DNA from 3 places in the Metabacillus sp. KJ11-3 genome. Region 3 is predicted to be linked to each of the others. Evidence: riboswitches for the same ligand, from Rfam matches in the RefSeq annotation. Region 3 holds a riboswitch; each other region holds the start of a gene.

Region 1 (4,292 bases), 2.2 Mb from region 3:
TGCTGGCAACTAAGATCAAGGGTTGCGCTCGTTGCGGGACTTAACCCAACATCTCACGACACGAGCTGACGACAACCATGCACCACCTGTCACTTCGTCCCCCGAAGGGGAACCTTCTATCTCTAGAAGTAGCGAAGGATGTCAAGACCTGGTAAGGTTCTTCGCGTTGCTTCGAATTAAACCACATGCTCCACCGCTTGTGCGGGCCCCCGTCAATTCCTTTGAGTTTCAGTCTTGCGACCGTACTCCCCAGGCGGAGTGCTTAATGCGTTTGCTGCAGCACTAAAGGGCGGAAACCCTCTAACACTTAGCACTCATCGTTTACGGCGTGGACTACCAGGGTATCTAATCCTGTTCGCTCCCCACGCTTTCGCGCCTCAGCGTCAGTTACAGACCAGAGAGTCGCCTTCGCCACTGGTGTTCCTCCACATCTCTACGCATTTCACCGCTACACGTGGAATTCCACTCTCCTCTTCTGCACTCAAGTTCCCCAGTTTCCAATGACCCTCCACGGTTGAGCCGTGGGCTTTCACATCAGACTTAAGAAACCGCCTGCGCGCGCTTTACGCCCAATAATTCCGGACAACGCTTGCCACCTACGTATTACCGCGGCTGCTGGCACGTAGTTAGCCGTGGCTTTCTGGTTAGGTACCGTCAAGGTACCAGCAGTTACTCTGGTACTTGTTCTTCCCTAACAACAGAACTTTACGACCCGAAGGCCTTCATCGTTCACGCGGCGTTGCTCCGTCAGACTTTCGTCCATTGCGGAAGATTCCCTACTGCTGCCTCCCGTAGGAGTCTGGGCCGTGTCTCAGTCCCAGTGTGGCCGATCACCCTCTCAGGTCGGCTACGCATCGTTGCCTTGGTGAGCCGTTACCTCACCAACTAGCTAATGCGCCGCGGGTCCATCTGTAAGTGACAGCTAAAAGCCGTCTTTCAATTTTAAACCATGCGGTTCAAAATGTTATCCGGTATTAGCTCCGGTTTCCCGGAGTTATCCCAATCTTACAGGCAGGTTACCCACGTGTTACTCACCCGTCCGCCGCTAATCTTTGGGAGCAAGCTCCCTCAGATTCGCTCGACTTGCATGTATTAGGCACGCCGCCAGCGTTCGTCCTGAGCCAGGATCAAACTCTCCAATAAAGTGTTTGATATAGCTCATGAAAGTTTTGTACTATATAGTACGTTTTTGTTAATCGAAATTAACGTTGGCACGCTTGGTTTTGTTTAGTTTTCAAAGATCATTTGTTTGTCATTCTCTCAGAGGCGACTTTATCAATATAACATCTTACAAACAGCTTGTCAACACTTATTTTTCATTGTTGTTTTTTCTGTTTGTTTTCTTGCTCATCACCACCGCAGCAGCGACGTTTAATAATATATCACGATATTTTTATTACTGCAAGCACTTTTTTCATTTTTATTTATTTTTAAATGAAAAATTGATAGTAAACATCTAATTTAGTCTGCGAACCATCTAGTTGATTATATGATTGTACCAAAAAAGGATACAGAAAACGATCTGTATCCCTATAAGAATGATTATCTATATTTTTAATGCATTCCTTCAACAATAAAGTTCCCAATTATTGTATTGTTGTTCTAACAATACAATTGTTTTATATCCTTCAACATCATTTATATCAAGCAAAATATTCTTCAATATATAGAACGATCTGATTTCTGGAGGAGTCTCTTCTTTTTTAATCGATTCGTCAAATAATGCAGGAGCTAATTTTATATGTTCCTCACAGTAACTTTTCCACTTTTGTAAGTGGCACTTATTTTCATCTGCTGAAACTTCATATATATGTATTAGCTTTTGATAAGCTCGATGAAGAGTAAAAAGACATTTCGAGCGATGGATCACTTCAATAAGTAATGATTCTACTAAATAATATTCTTTGGAATCAAAAGCCCAGGCAGCATTCCCTAAAAGGAAACGACAATCGTCTCTCTTGGTTATTGCCATACTATTGGGATGATCTATATCCTCCCCTTTTATACTTCCCCCAAATGACCACTTTGTACAATTTCGGATAAAAGACCTTTCATGCGGATCTAGGTTATCCCAAAATTCAACAAGTTGTAATTGATGAATGATTCCCCCATACTTCTTTTCTTTTTGCTGAACCTTCAAATTCCTACTAAAAGCAGGTTGTTTGAATTGAAAGATATTTTTAATTCCCATATATTCACCTCGTGGACAATTCTGGTGAATTATATGTACTGCCCTGTTGGATAATTACAATAAATCATTCAGATCTCTCTAATTCTATTTTTTAGTTGTTGATTCGTTAATGATGGTGTATAGTTATGTCTAAAATAAATAATACGTTTAAACCACAGGGGGAGCCTTTTTGCTGAGATTGAATGACTTCGATCATTCTAACCCTTTGAACCTGTTAGTTAATACTAGTGTAGGGATGTGGATGATCATCTATAAATGTAATGTTTGGACTACTTATGATCATTCCAACCATTGCTTTTTTTATTTTATTCACAGAAATGAAAGGTTCCCTTTGGTTTAATAAAAAAGTGAGGGAATAGGATTGCAAAGAAATCAGCGTTTAGTATTTTTAATCGAAGTTGCCATGTTAGGGGCTTTAGCATTTTTATTGGATTTATTATCAGGGGTCATCGGGAAATTACCACAAGGTGGATCTATTTCATTAGGCATGATACCAGTATTTATTATGGCATATCGCTGGGGATTAAAAGGCGGATTATTAACTGGACTTATTTTAGGTTTGTTACAAGCTATTTTTAACCCGTATATTGTTCACCCTGTTCAAGGGTTCCTCGATTATTATTTAGCTTTCACTTTAGTAGGAGCAAGTGGTATATTCTATAAAGCTATACAAAATGCATTAACTAATAAAAATCGAAAAGTGGCCATTTTATTTATAACACTGGGAACCATTTTAGGCGGCATCCTTAGAGCAGCTGCACATATCATTGCAGGAGTTTTCTTTTTTGCTTCTTTCGCACCGGAAGGAACACCCGTTTTGATCTACTCGATCGGATACAATGCTTCCTATATGATTCCTACAATAATAGTTTCAGCCATTGTTGCTAGTTTATTATTACTAACAGCTCCTCGATTGGTAAATAGAAAATAGTTCATTACCTTGGTCTTTGACCAAGGTTTTTGTTTGTCTATTTCATCTATCCCTTATATCTTTTTAAAAAGTTATCATATTCAATCGTTCTCCGGCATGTATTAATAGAAAGACTAGAATGTATATAACGGAGGACAAAAGATGAGTATATCCCTGGCTATTATTCTACTAACTTTATTTCTATCTTTATTTCACTTTTCCTATGGATATAAGGAAGCTATTCGAATTAGTAATGAAGAAGGACCTGTTCACGGTTTGTCTTTAATTATCAGCTTCCCCTTGGGTTTTGTATTTGCTTATCTATGTTCAATTTTTTACTTGCAATAAATTCCAGAGGATGGATCATAGGGTTCGGAACCCTATGATCCATCCTCTTTTCATGCATAATCACCGTCATTTTTTTAGGGCCTTGTTCATATGTATAAAGAATATAAAAGATCACCTATCTTGGAGGTCACATTGAAAACATTTATCCGGGTCTTAAAGAATTCAATCTATTTTTCACTAGTTTTTTGTGTACTTTTTGTCATTTCTGTATGCATCCATTTATTTTTCAACATAAAAATTTCTACATCTTACAGCATCATCATGACGCTGCTTTCCTTTTTATTTTTTTGTTTTTGTCTTTATTTAATTCTTTGCCCAAAGAAAGATTTTATATTTATAAACAAAAGAAATGGTATTCTACCGTTTATTTTGCTAACCATTAGTTCGACTTTTTTATCTATCTATTTTTTATCCATCAATCTTATGATTGCAACAGAGCTTGGAGAAAACCTGACTATTGAAGAAAAATACCAATTATATCTGATTCCTTTTCAAAAGAAAACTGTCACGCTGGCTGATTATCAAGAGATGAAGGAAGATAAATTGACGTCTACATATGGTCATGTAGATATTTATCATGATCCGGAAGAAATCGAATTAATTCCTATAATTGAAGATTCACTTGATAAAGCTGATAAACTTACAACGGCGATTTTCGGAGAGGTGAAAGATAATCAAATTGATTTAATCCTTCATTCCTCAACTCAAGAATTATATGAAAAAACATCATTAATTGAAACAATGGGATATTTTGATGATCCAAACAACATAATAGGTATCGCCATTACAGACAAATCAAACATCCTCGCTGATCAGATGCCTCAATCTTTTTATTTTCAAAGT
Region 2 (4,292 bases), 780 kb from region 3:
TGAGATTATCATCGGGTTATTTATTGGAAAAAGCGGATTCAATATTGTTCACGAGGATATGTGGTTGGAGACATTGTCAATGCTTGGCTTTATTTTCCTTATGTTTCTTAGTGGACTTGAAATCGACTTTACAGCATTTGCGGGAGGGAAGAAGAAAGAAAAGCTTCCTTCAGGGAAAAATGCTCCAAATACATTCTTAGTTTCAACAGTTATTTTTGTGGGGATATTTGCCCTATCATTATTACTTTCTTACATATTTGTATGGATCGGTTTAATGGACAATGCCTTCCTCATGACATTGATCATTTCAACCATTTCGCTTGGTGTTGTTGTTCCTACTTTAAAGGATGCCGGCATTATGAAATCCAACATCGGTCAAATTATTTTGCTGGTCGCTGTTATTGCTGATTTAGTAACGATGATTTTACTTGCTGTTTTTGCCTCTATATATGGAGGAGGAGAAAGCAATACATGGCTGCTACTCATTCTGTTTGGAGCAGGTGTTGCGCTCTACTTCTTAGGAAAAACGTTTATGAATCGGTCGTTCATTGAAACAATGTCAAAGGGAACCATTCAAATTGGGACTCGTGCTGTTTTTACTTTAATCATTTTATTAGTGGCAATCTCAGAGACTATAGGGGCAGAAAATATTCTTGGAGCCTTTTTAGCGGGGGTATTAGTATCACTCCTATCTCCTAACAAAGAAATGGTTCAAAAACTTGATTCGTTTGGATATGGTTTCCTTATTCCGATTTTCTTTGTAATGGTTGGGGTTGATTTAGATATATGGGCATTATTCCAAGACCCTAAAATTTTCATTTTGATCCCATTATTGTTTATCGCTTTACTCATTTCTAAAATTGTACCCGTGTTGTATTTGAAGAAATGGTATGACATGAAAACCACTTTAGCTTCAGGGTTCTTGTTAACATCAACCTTATCATTAGTTATTGCAGCAGCGACAATCGGGGAAAGGATGGAAATCATTACTTCTCAAATGTCAGGAGCCTTGATTTTAGTTGCTGTTATTACGAGTATTGTGACACCAATATTCTTTAAAAAGCTGTTCCCTAAAACGGAAGCAGAGCCTACAAAAATTAAAGTTGCATTTATTGGTGCAAACCAAATGACATTACCTGTTACAAGGGAATTAAATCCAGATCTTTATGAAACAACGGTTTATCATATTCAACAAGACAAGATTGATAAGCAAATAGCTGAATCATTATTCGAAATTAAAGAAATTAGTGAGTTTCAGGTTGATGCTTTAAAAGAACAGAATGCATTTGATGTTGATATGATCGTTGTGGCAACTGGAGATGAACAAAAAAATGCTGCGATTGCCCTGTATGCAAAAGAAGAACAAGTTAATCGGGTAATTGCGAGTGTTGGTTCACCAGATTTAGCAAGTAAATTAAAAGATGAAGAAATCGACATCTTCTCAACACTACTATCTACGAATACAGTACTGCGTGCTTTAATTGAAGCACCAAGTGTGATGAGAATTTTAACAAACCAAGAAACTACTCTTTACCAAATCAATTTAAACAATCCAAAATACGATGATATTTTATTACGCAACTTTCCGTTTACAGGTGATATCATTTTCGTAAGAATTTTCAGAGGAAAAGATTCCATTGTACCTCACGGTGATACAGACCTTAAACTCGGTGACCGCCTCATCGTCACAGGCTCAAGAGAATATGTAAATGAACTGAAACAGGAGTTGGAGTTAGTCTGATTCTTATATATAAAAAATTACTTTTCATGATTCTATAACAAAACTAATTAGGTTGATTGAAGCGGAAGGTACGAGACTCCAGTGGGAATAGCGTGGCAGGTGAGATCCCACAGGCGTGTGCGCCGAGGAAGCTCACCGCACGCCCCACGGAAAGCGAGTATCCTGGAGCTTCAATCAATCACACGATAATAAGTGAATAGTACAAAGTTTACCGAAAACAAGGATGATAAAAAAATAATTTCTTGAAAGTTTGCACACATTTGGTATGATAATAGTAATTAACAAATAAATATTGGCAATCAACCGCTAGGGGAGCCCTATACAATGGGCTGAGATTAAAGTGATTCTTTAAGACCCTTATAACCTGATCTGGTTCATACCAGCGTAGGGAAGTGGATTACAGCATGATATATAAATGTATGTAAAACCACTTTTCTATGGAAAAGTGGTTTTTTTATTTGCCATAAAAGAACTAGGTGATCGTAATGGAATTCCATGTCATAACAGATGGTAAGCAATCCATAGATGAACTGATATCTAGATTGTCAATCATTCACACTGAAGTTGATTATATCCATATTCGAGAAAAAACAAAATCAGCTTCAGACATAATGGAGCTCTTATCTGTGTTAGTGGACATAGGTGTACCAAAGGAAAAGCTCGTCATAAATGATCGAATGGATGTGGCTGTTTTACATAACATACCTAATCTTCATTTACCAAGTCATGGCTTTTCGATTCAAGAAGTAATAAAATACAGCCCTTCATTTAGAATCGGCCGATCGATTCATTCTTTAGAGGAAGCGATTCAATGTGAGAATGAAGGCGCAGATTATTTATTATATGGTCATATTTTTGAAACAACGTGTAAAGTTGATCTTTTGCCTCGGGGTGTCGAGCAGTTAAAGGACATTTGTAAAAACGTCACAATACCGGTTATCGCAATAGGAGGAATTACTCCTGAAACAATTGATCAACTAAACCAAACAAATGTACATGGTGTAGCGGTTATGTCTTATGTCATGGAGAGCATAGACCCCAAGAGTGCATTGATGAAATTAAAAAAGGTAGTAGAGGAGAGATACAATGAGCAAGCACTATGATGTAGGAATTGTTGGTGGAGGAATCATTGGTCAATCGATTGCCTATCAATTGGCAAAAGAAGGTATCTCTGTCCTTGTGTTGGATCGTCATAAAGGGGGATCTGGTGCGACAAGTGCTGCAGCAGGAATGCTTGGAGCGAATTCTGAACTTGAACAGAATGATGCTTTTTTCCAGTTTGCGAAGGAAAGTCAACGACAATATCATCTATTACAAGATGAACTTTCTCATTTTTCACAGATTCATATACAACTAGTTGATAAAGGAATGTATAAAGTAGCTTTATCTCAAGAAGAAGCCATAGCTTTAAAAAACGCGGTACAACATCATGAAACACTTGAATGGCACACAAGGGAAACAGTTTTAAATCACGAACCTTCTGTTTCAAGTGAAATTGAAGGAGCACTTCATATCCCTGAGGATGGTCATGTTTCACCAAAACATGTTTGTGAGGCATTTACAAAATCAGCTAGTTTACTTGGTGCAACTTTTATCGAGAATGCTCCCGTTCAGTCCATAAAAAAAGCATCGGTCAATGACTATCTACTCAGTACACCACAAGGAGATTTTACTTGTAATAAAGTAGTTATAGCGAATGGCGTTTGGAGCGGTTACTTCTTTAAACAGTTAGGGTTACCAAATGGGATGAAGCCTGTTAAAGGAGAATGCTTGGCAGTAAAAAGTAATACATTGCATTTGGAAAAGACCATTTTTTATGATCATTGCTATATTGTTCCCAAAGGTGATGGAAGATTTGTCGTTGGTGCCACGATGGTAGAGGATGACTGGAGTACGACACCATCTTTAGGAGGAATTCATGCGTTAATTGAAAAGGTCTCCCCGCTTGTGCCTGGGATATCTTCTGCACAACTTATAAGTACCTGGGCAGGGTTAAGACCACAGTCAGAGGATGGAAAACCTTATATTGGGGTGCATCCTGAAGATGATAATATTCTATTTGCAACAGGACATTACCGAAACGGAATCCTGCTTGCTCCTAAAACAGGAACGATGATAAGGGATTTTATTTTAAAGAAAAAGATAGATGAAAACTATGTGAGAGCATTCTCTGTAACGAGAAATTTAGCACAGTCTAATGAGGTGATCGTATGAGCATAAAGCTTAATGGAGAGTTGGTTGATCTGAAGGAAGATGTTAAGACAGTTCAGCAGTTATTAGCTTTTTATCAGTTGGAAAACCGTCTGGTTATCGTAGAACATAATCGGGAAATTGTCGTAAAGGATCAATATGATTCAACAACCATTCAACATGGGGATGAAATTGAATTAGTTCATTTTGTAGGAGGAGGATGATTGACATGTTAAAAATTGCTGATAAAGTATTTCAATCAAGATTATTATTGGGGACAGGAAAATACCCGTCATTTGAAATTCAAAAGGAAGCTGTTGCTCAGTCAGAAGCGGAGATTTTGACGTTTGCGGTTCGTCGT
Region 3 (4,292 bases):
TTTAGCCAAGCGGATAAATCCCTAACATGTTATCTGTATATTTTTGAACCCCACTCAGCAAATTCCTTTGCTTTTTCTTCCATACCCTTTTTACGAATTTCTTCATCTGAATCTAGATTATAGACTTTATTTTTAATATCATGAGAAATTCTCATTGAACAAAACTTTGGTCCGCACATTGAACAAAAGTGAGCTGTTTTTGCTCCTTCAGCTGGTAATGTTTCATCATGATATTCCATTGCTCTTTCAGGATCAAGAGAAAGATTGAATTGATCATGCCATCTAAATTCAAACCGTGCTTTTGAAAGCGCATCATCTCGTTGTTGGGCGCCTGGATGCCCTTTGGCTAAATCGGCGGCATGTGCAGCGATTTTATAAGCAATAACTCCTTCCCGAACATCATCTTTATTTGGTAAGCCAAGATGTTCCTTAGGTGTCACATAGCATAACATTGCAGTTCCAAACCAACCGATCATGGCTGCCCCTATCGCTGAAGTAATATGGTCATAGCCTGGGGCGATATCAGTTGTTAGCGGTCCTAAAGTGTAAAAGGGAGCTTCTTGGCAAATCGTTTGTTGCTTCTCGACATTTTCTTTAATTAAGTGCATAGGAACATGTCCAGGTCCTTCAATCATGACTTGAACGTCATACTCCCAAGCAATTTTTGTTAGCTCACCTAGTGTTTCGAGTTCTGCAAACTGTGCTTCGTCATTTGCATCAGCAATTGAGCCGGGGCGTAACCCATCACCTAATGAAAGGGCAATATCATATGCTGATAAAATTTCACATATTTCACGAAAGTGAGTATACAAGAAATTTTCTCTATGATGAGCTAAACACCATTGGGCTAAAATGGAACCTCCTCGAGAAACGATTCCTGTTGTCCGGGTAGTAGTAAGAGGGATATAGTGCAAAAGTACACCTGCATGAATAGTGAAATAGTCGACACCCTGCTCTGCTTGTTCAATAAGTGTGTCACGATACACTTCCCATGTTAAATCCTCGGCAATTCCACTTACCTTTTCTAATGCCTGGTAAATTGGTACGGTACCAACTGGAACAGGAGAATTACGTATGATCCATTCTCTTGTTGTGTGAATGTTTTTTCCAGTTGATAAATCCATAATCGTATCTGCACCCCAGCGAATTGCCCATGTCATTTTTTCAACTTCCTCATCAATTGAAGAAGAAACAGCAGAATTTCCGATATTTGCATTAATTTTCACATGAAAGTTTTTTCCGATAATCATCGGTTCACTTTCAGGATGATTAATATTTGCGGGTATAATGGCGCGGCCACAAGCAACCTCATTTCGAACAAATTCAGGATCCATTTGCTCGCGAATCGCGATAAACTCCATTTCCGGTGTAATCATTCCTTGTCGTGCATAATGAAGCTGGGTAACTCTTTTACCTTGTTTAGCTACAAGTGGAGTTATAGCTTCTGATGGGAATACATCGGATGTTTCGGGAAGTTTTGTTCTATACCCGTTATCTTCTGGTTTCGTTTTCCGACCTGCATAATGTTCAACATCTTGTCGACTTTTAATCCAATTTTCTCTTATTCTACGTAGCCCCTTCGAAATATTTATTTCAGCATTCTGGTCTGTATAAGGTCCACTCGTATCATATACCTGTATAGGTGGATTCTCTTTTTTCTCGAGAGTATTAATCGTTGCTCCTTGTGAAATTTCCCTCATAGGTACTTGAATGTCAGGATGACTACCTTGTACATAAATTTTCTTGCTGCCCGGGAAAGGTTTCTTTACCGTAATCTTCATCTAAATCTCCTCCTAGAAATTCATCTACTTGATTGAAACGGAAGAATAAAAAAACGGGTTCTGAAATTCAGAACCCGTTCGGTAGATGTAGGAAATATAATAAAAGGGGTGCATACAAAACCCTTTTTTAGTTTATTCCCACTTCCCTACGCTGGTATCATCCAGATCAGGTTCAAAGGGTCAAAGAACTTCGAACGCGTTCTTCTCTCAGTCCAGGCTAATGGACTCCCCTAGTAGATAATGGTAATTTGGTTTTAAACAAGGTTAATCATATCACAGTAAAGAGGTAAGTCAACAGAATCTTTTGTACTATCTGAATGTTTTGAAATACATGAAGACTTTCTCTCATATATGAGTGAAAGCCTGACATTTTTTGAAACTATGTTAGTAAGTTTGAACGATAGACAGCATTTTGCGTCTATTTTATAGGTTAAAGGGACTTTTCTACTAACGATGTATGTAATTTCTTCATTCGAACCATCCATTCCTCAGAAAGAACATCTAATGATAAGATCTTTTCAATTCTTTTAATATTATTTTTTTCATGAAAATAAGTATGATGGATGGTGCTAATTGATATTTCCTCTGAATGTTTTTCCAGTAATTTGATAGAGGAGTTAGAATGAATTACTCCTTCTTCTAACACGCGAAAAAAATAACCTGTGTGGCCGTGTTCAACAATTTTATTTAAAAGGGTGTGAATGTTTGTGTATTTATTAATAGTAGAGCATGGGAATCTTCCCTGAGAAACCTGAACAATTGCATCACCGATTTGAAAAATATCACCAACACATACATCTTTTTCTGTCATTCCAGTTAATGTAAGGTTTTCACCAAATGCTGCTTTGGGTAGCGTAGTTTGATAAAGCTGTTCCCAAAACCCATAATGTTCAAATGCATATACGCAAATCACCCGTTCAGAACCACCATGAAAATCATGATTTTCAACATCATCACCGATAATTCCATTTGACATGACCTTTAATTCATTTACTTGATGTTTTGCGATACCTGACTTGAATTCTTTTCCTTTATAAGTAAGGGTAGAGGGTGTTCCCTTACTTAACCAAACAATTTCTCGATCCAAAATATCACTTCCTTTATAAAATTCTATATTCGAGCTGGAAAGATAGAGGGGACTAAATCCTGATTTCTGATAGGATAAAAAATACATCAAGGTTTCCCATTGATGTATTTCCTGCTTATTTCATATGATTACTAATATTTTTCTATTTGCTTACTTGTAGTTTTGCATTCAGTCATTTTTATATTCAATAATTCATCTAAGTATTGACTTGCAATTAATGTTCGATGTGAATTTAAACCATTTTCTCTGGCAATCAAAAACATTTTGTTTCGATATTCTTCTATTAGGGTATCTAGTGTTTTCACAATGAACACCTCACAGTAAACATCTAGGTAAAATGAACCTAGTACCTTTATTATCTGTTAATATTTAAAAAAGTAAATAGATTACTGTGTTTTTTTCCTATTTTCGCAAAAAAAAGTCGAAATACTATATTTAGAACCTAAAAGTAAGTGGGATACAGTTCTTGTGTTGGGAAGTAGAAGGTGATGGGGAGGGTGTAATGATGTGTATATGGGAAATGTTCTGTAAAGAGGAATTGAATATATATAAACGCTACAGGAGGTTGATAAATTACTGTAGCGTCAATTTTACTATTACTAAAATCATCACCTTTTTAAGGATGATCCTATAAGAAAAACCAAGGATTTCTCCTGTATACCTATGTGGGAAGCCTATGGTAATCAATGTCCTCCACGTCCATATCTGAATTGTGCATTTAACTGACCTTGAAGCATCTTTTTCCGGACATCTGCTTCACTTTCCCTTTTCCTTTCTTTTAATCGCATTTCCTTTAAGATTTCTGTTGTTTGTACACCATCCTCTCGTTTATCAGCAATGTCCATCAATGTTTCAATATCGGAAAACGAATATTTACGCGTACCACGATCATTTCGATACGGGGCAATTAATTTTCTTTCTTCATAATAACGAATTTGTCTCAAAGTTAATCCGGTTAGTTCGCTTACTGTTCCTATTGAAATCACCTTTTTATCCTTATAAGAGCGGTCTTGATGATTCAATATCTCCACCCCTTAAACATTTCTTTTTACAAGTATATCCTGTTTTGTTATTAATAACTTCTGTTATGTCAGAAATTCTAACATGGAAATATACTTTTGTAAAAAAGATGTGAGGTTTTTTTACGGTAGGAGTGAATAAAACATAGTTCGAGGTAAAAGAGCATATGCTTAGTTAAGGATATTTAACATTAGAGGATAGATTTTCTATGTAGTTCTTCTTCATCGTTATAGGACTTACTATTTATTTGAAAATAGATATGCTCTGTAAGGTTTTGAAGGAAGGATTTCGGGAATAAAGAAGTAACCTCTTCGTATTGATCTTTACGTGTATTGTAGGAGGTTAAAGTCAATAATTTTCCTTTTTCAATAATCATCATATATAGTTGTTGGTTTTTTGGTTCA

What was found. Region 3 has a riboswitch for thiamine pyrophosphate ahead of thiC (phosphomethylpyrimidine synthase ThiC). Riboswitches for the same ligand answer to the same signal wherever they lie in the genome.
Region 1: another riboswitch for thiamine pyrophosphate. It lies ahead of thiT (energy-coupled thiamine transporter ThiT); the one in region 3 lies ahead of thiC (phosphomethylpyrimidine synthase ThiC).
Region 2: another riboswitch for thiamine pyrophosphate. It lies ahead of tenI (thiazole tautomerase TenI); the one in region 3 lies ahead of thiC (phosphomethylpyrimidine synthase ThiC).

The regions. Positions count from the first base shown of each region.
Region 1 covers NZ_CM147865.1:673,985-678,276, reverse strand. Annotated here, with positions in the region: rRNA gene AC0L8O_RS03470 (16S ribosomal RNA) at 1-1,143, opposite strand, end outside; gene AC0L8O_RS03465 (hypothetical protein) at 1,568-2,191, opposite strand; TPP riboswitch at 2,339-2,444, shown strand; gene thiT (energy-coupled thiamine transporter ThiT) at 2,553-3,122, shown strand; gene AC0L8O_RS03455 (gluzincin family metallopeptidase) at 3,582-4,292, shown strand, end outside.
Region 2 covers NZ_CM147865.1:3,610,807-3,615,098, reverse strand. Annotated here, with positions in the region: gene AC0L8O_RS17980 (monovalent cation:proton antiporter family protein) at 1-1,741, shown strand, start outside; TPP riboswitch at 2,040-2,149, shown strand; gene tenI (thiazole tautomerase TenI) at 2,227-2,844, shown strand; gene thiO (glycine oxidase ThiO) at 2,828-3,955, shown strand; gene thiS (sulfur carrier protein ThiS) at 3,952-4,155, shown strand; gene AC0L8O_RS17960 (thiazole synthase) at 4,155-4,292, shown strand, end outside.
Region 3 covers NZ_CM147865.1:2,831,287-2,835,578, reverse strand. Annotated here, with positions in the region: gene thiC (phosphomethylpyrimidine synthase ThiC) at 30-1,781, opposite strand; TPP riboswitch at 1,908-2,023, opposite strand; gene AC0L8O_RS14380 (MOSC domain-containing protein) at 2,212-2,868, opposite strand; gene AC0L8O_RS14375 (aspartyl-phosphate phosphatase Spo0E family protein) at 3,000-3,173, opposite strand; gene AC0L8O_RS14370 (MerR family transcriptional regulator) at 3,552-3,890, opposite strand; gene AC0L8O_RS14365 (hypothetical protein) at 4,079-4,292, opposite strand, start outside.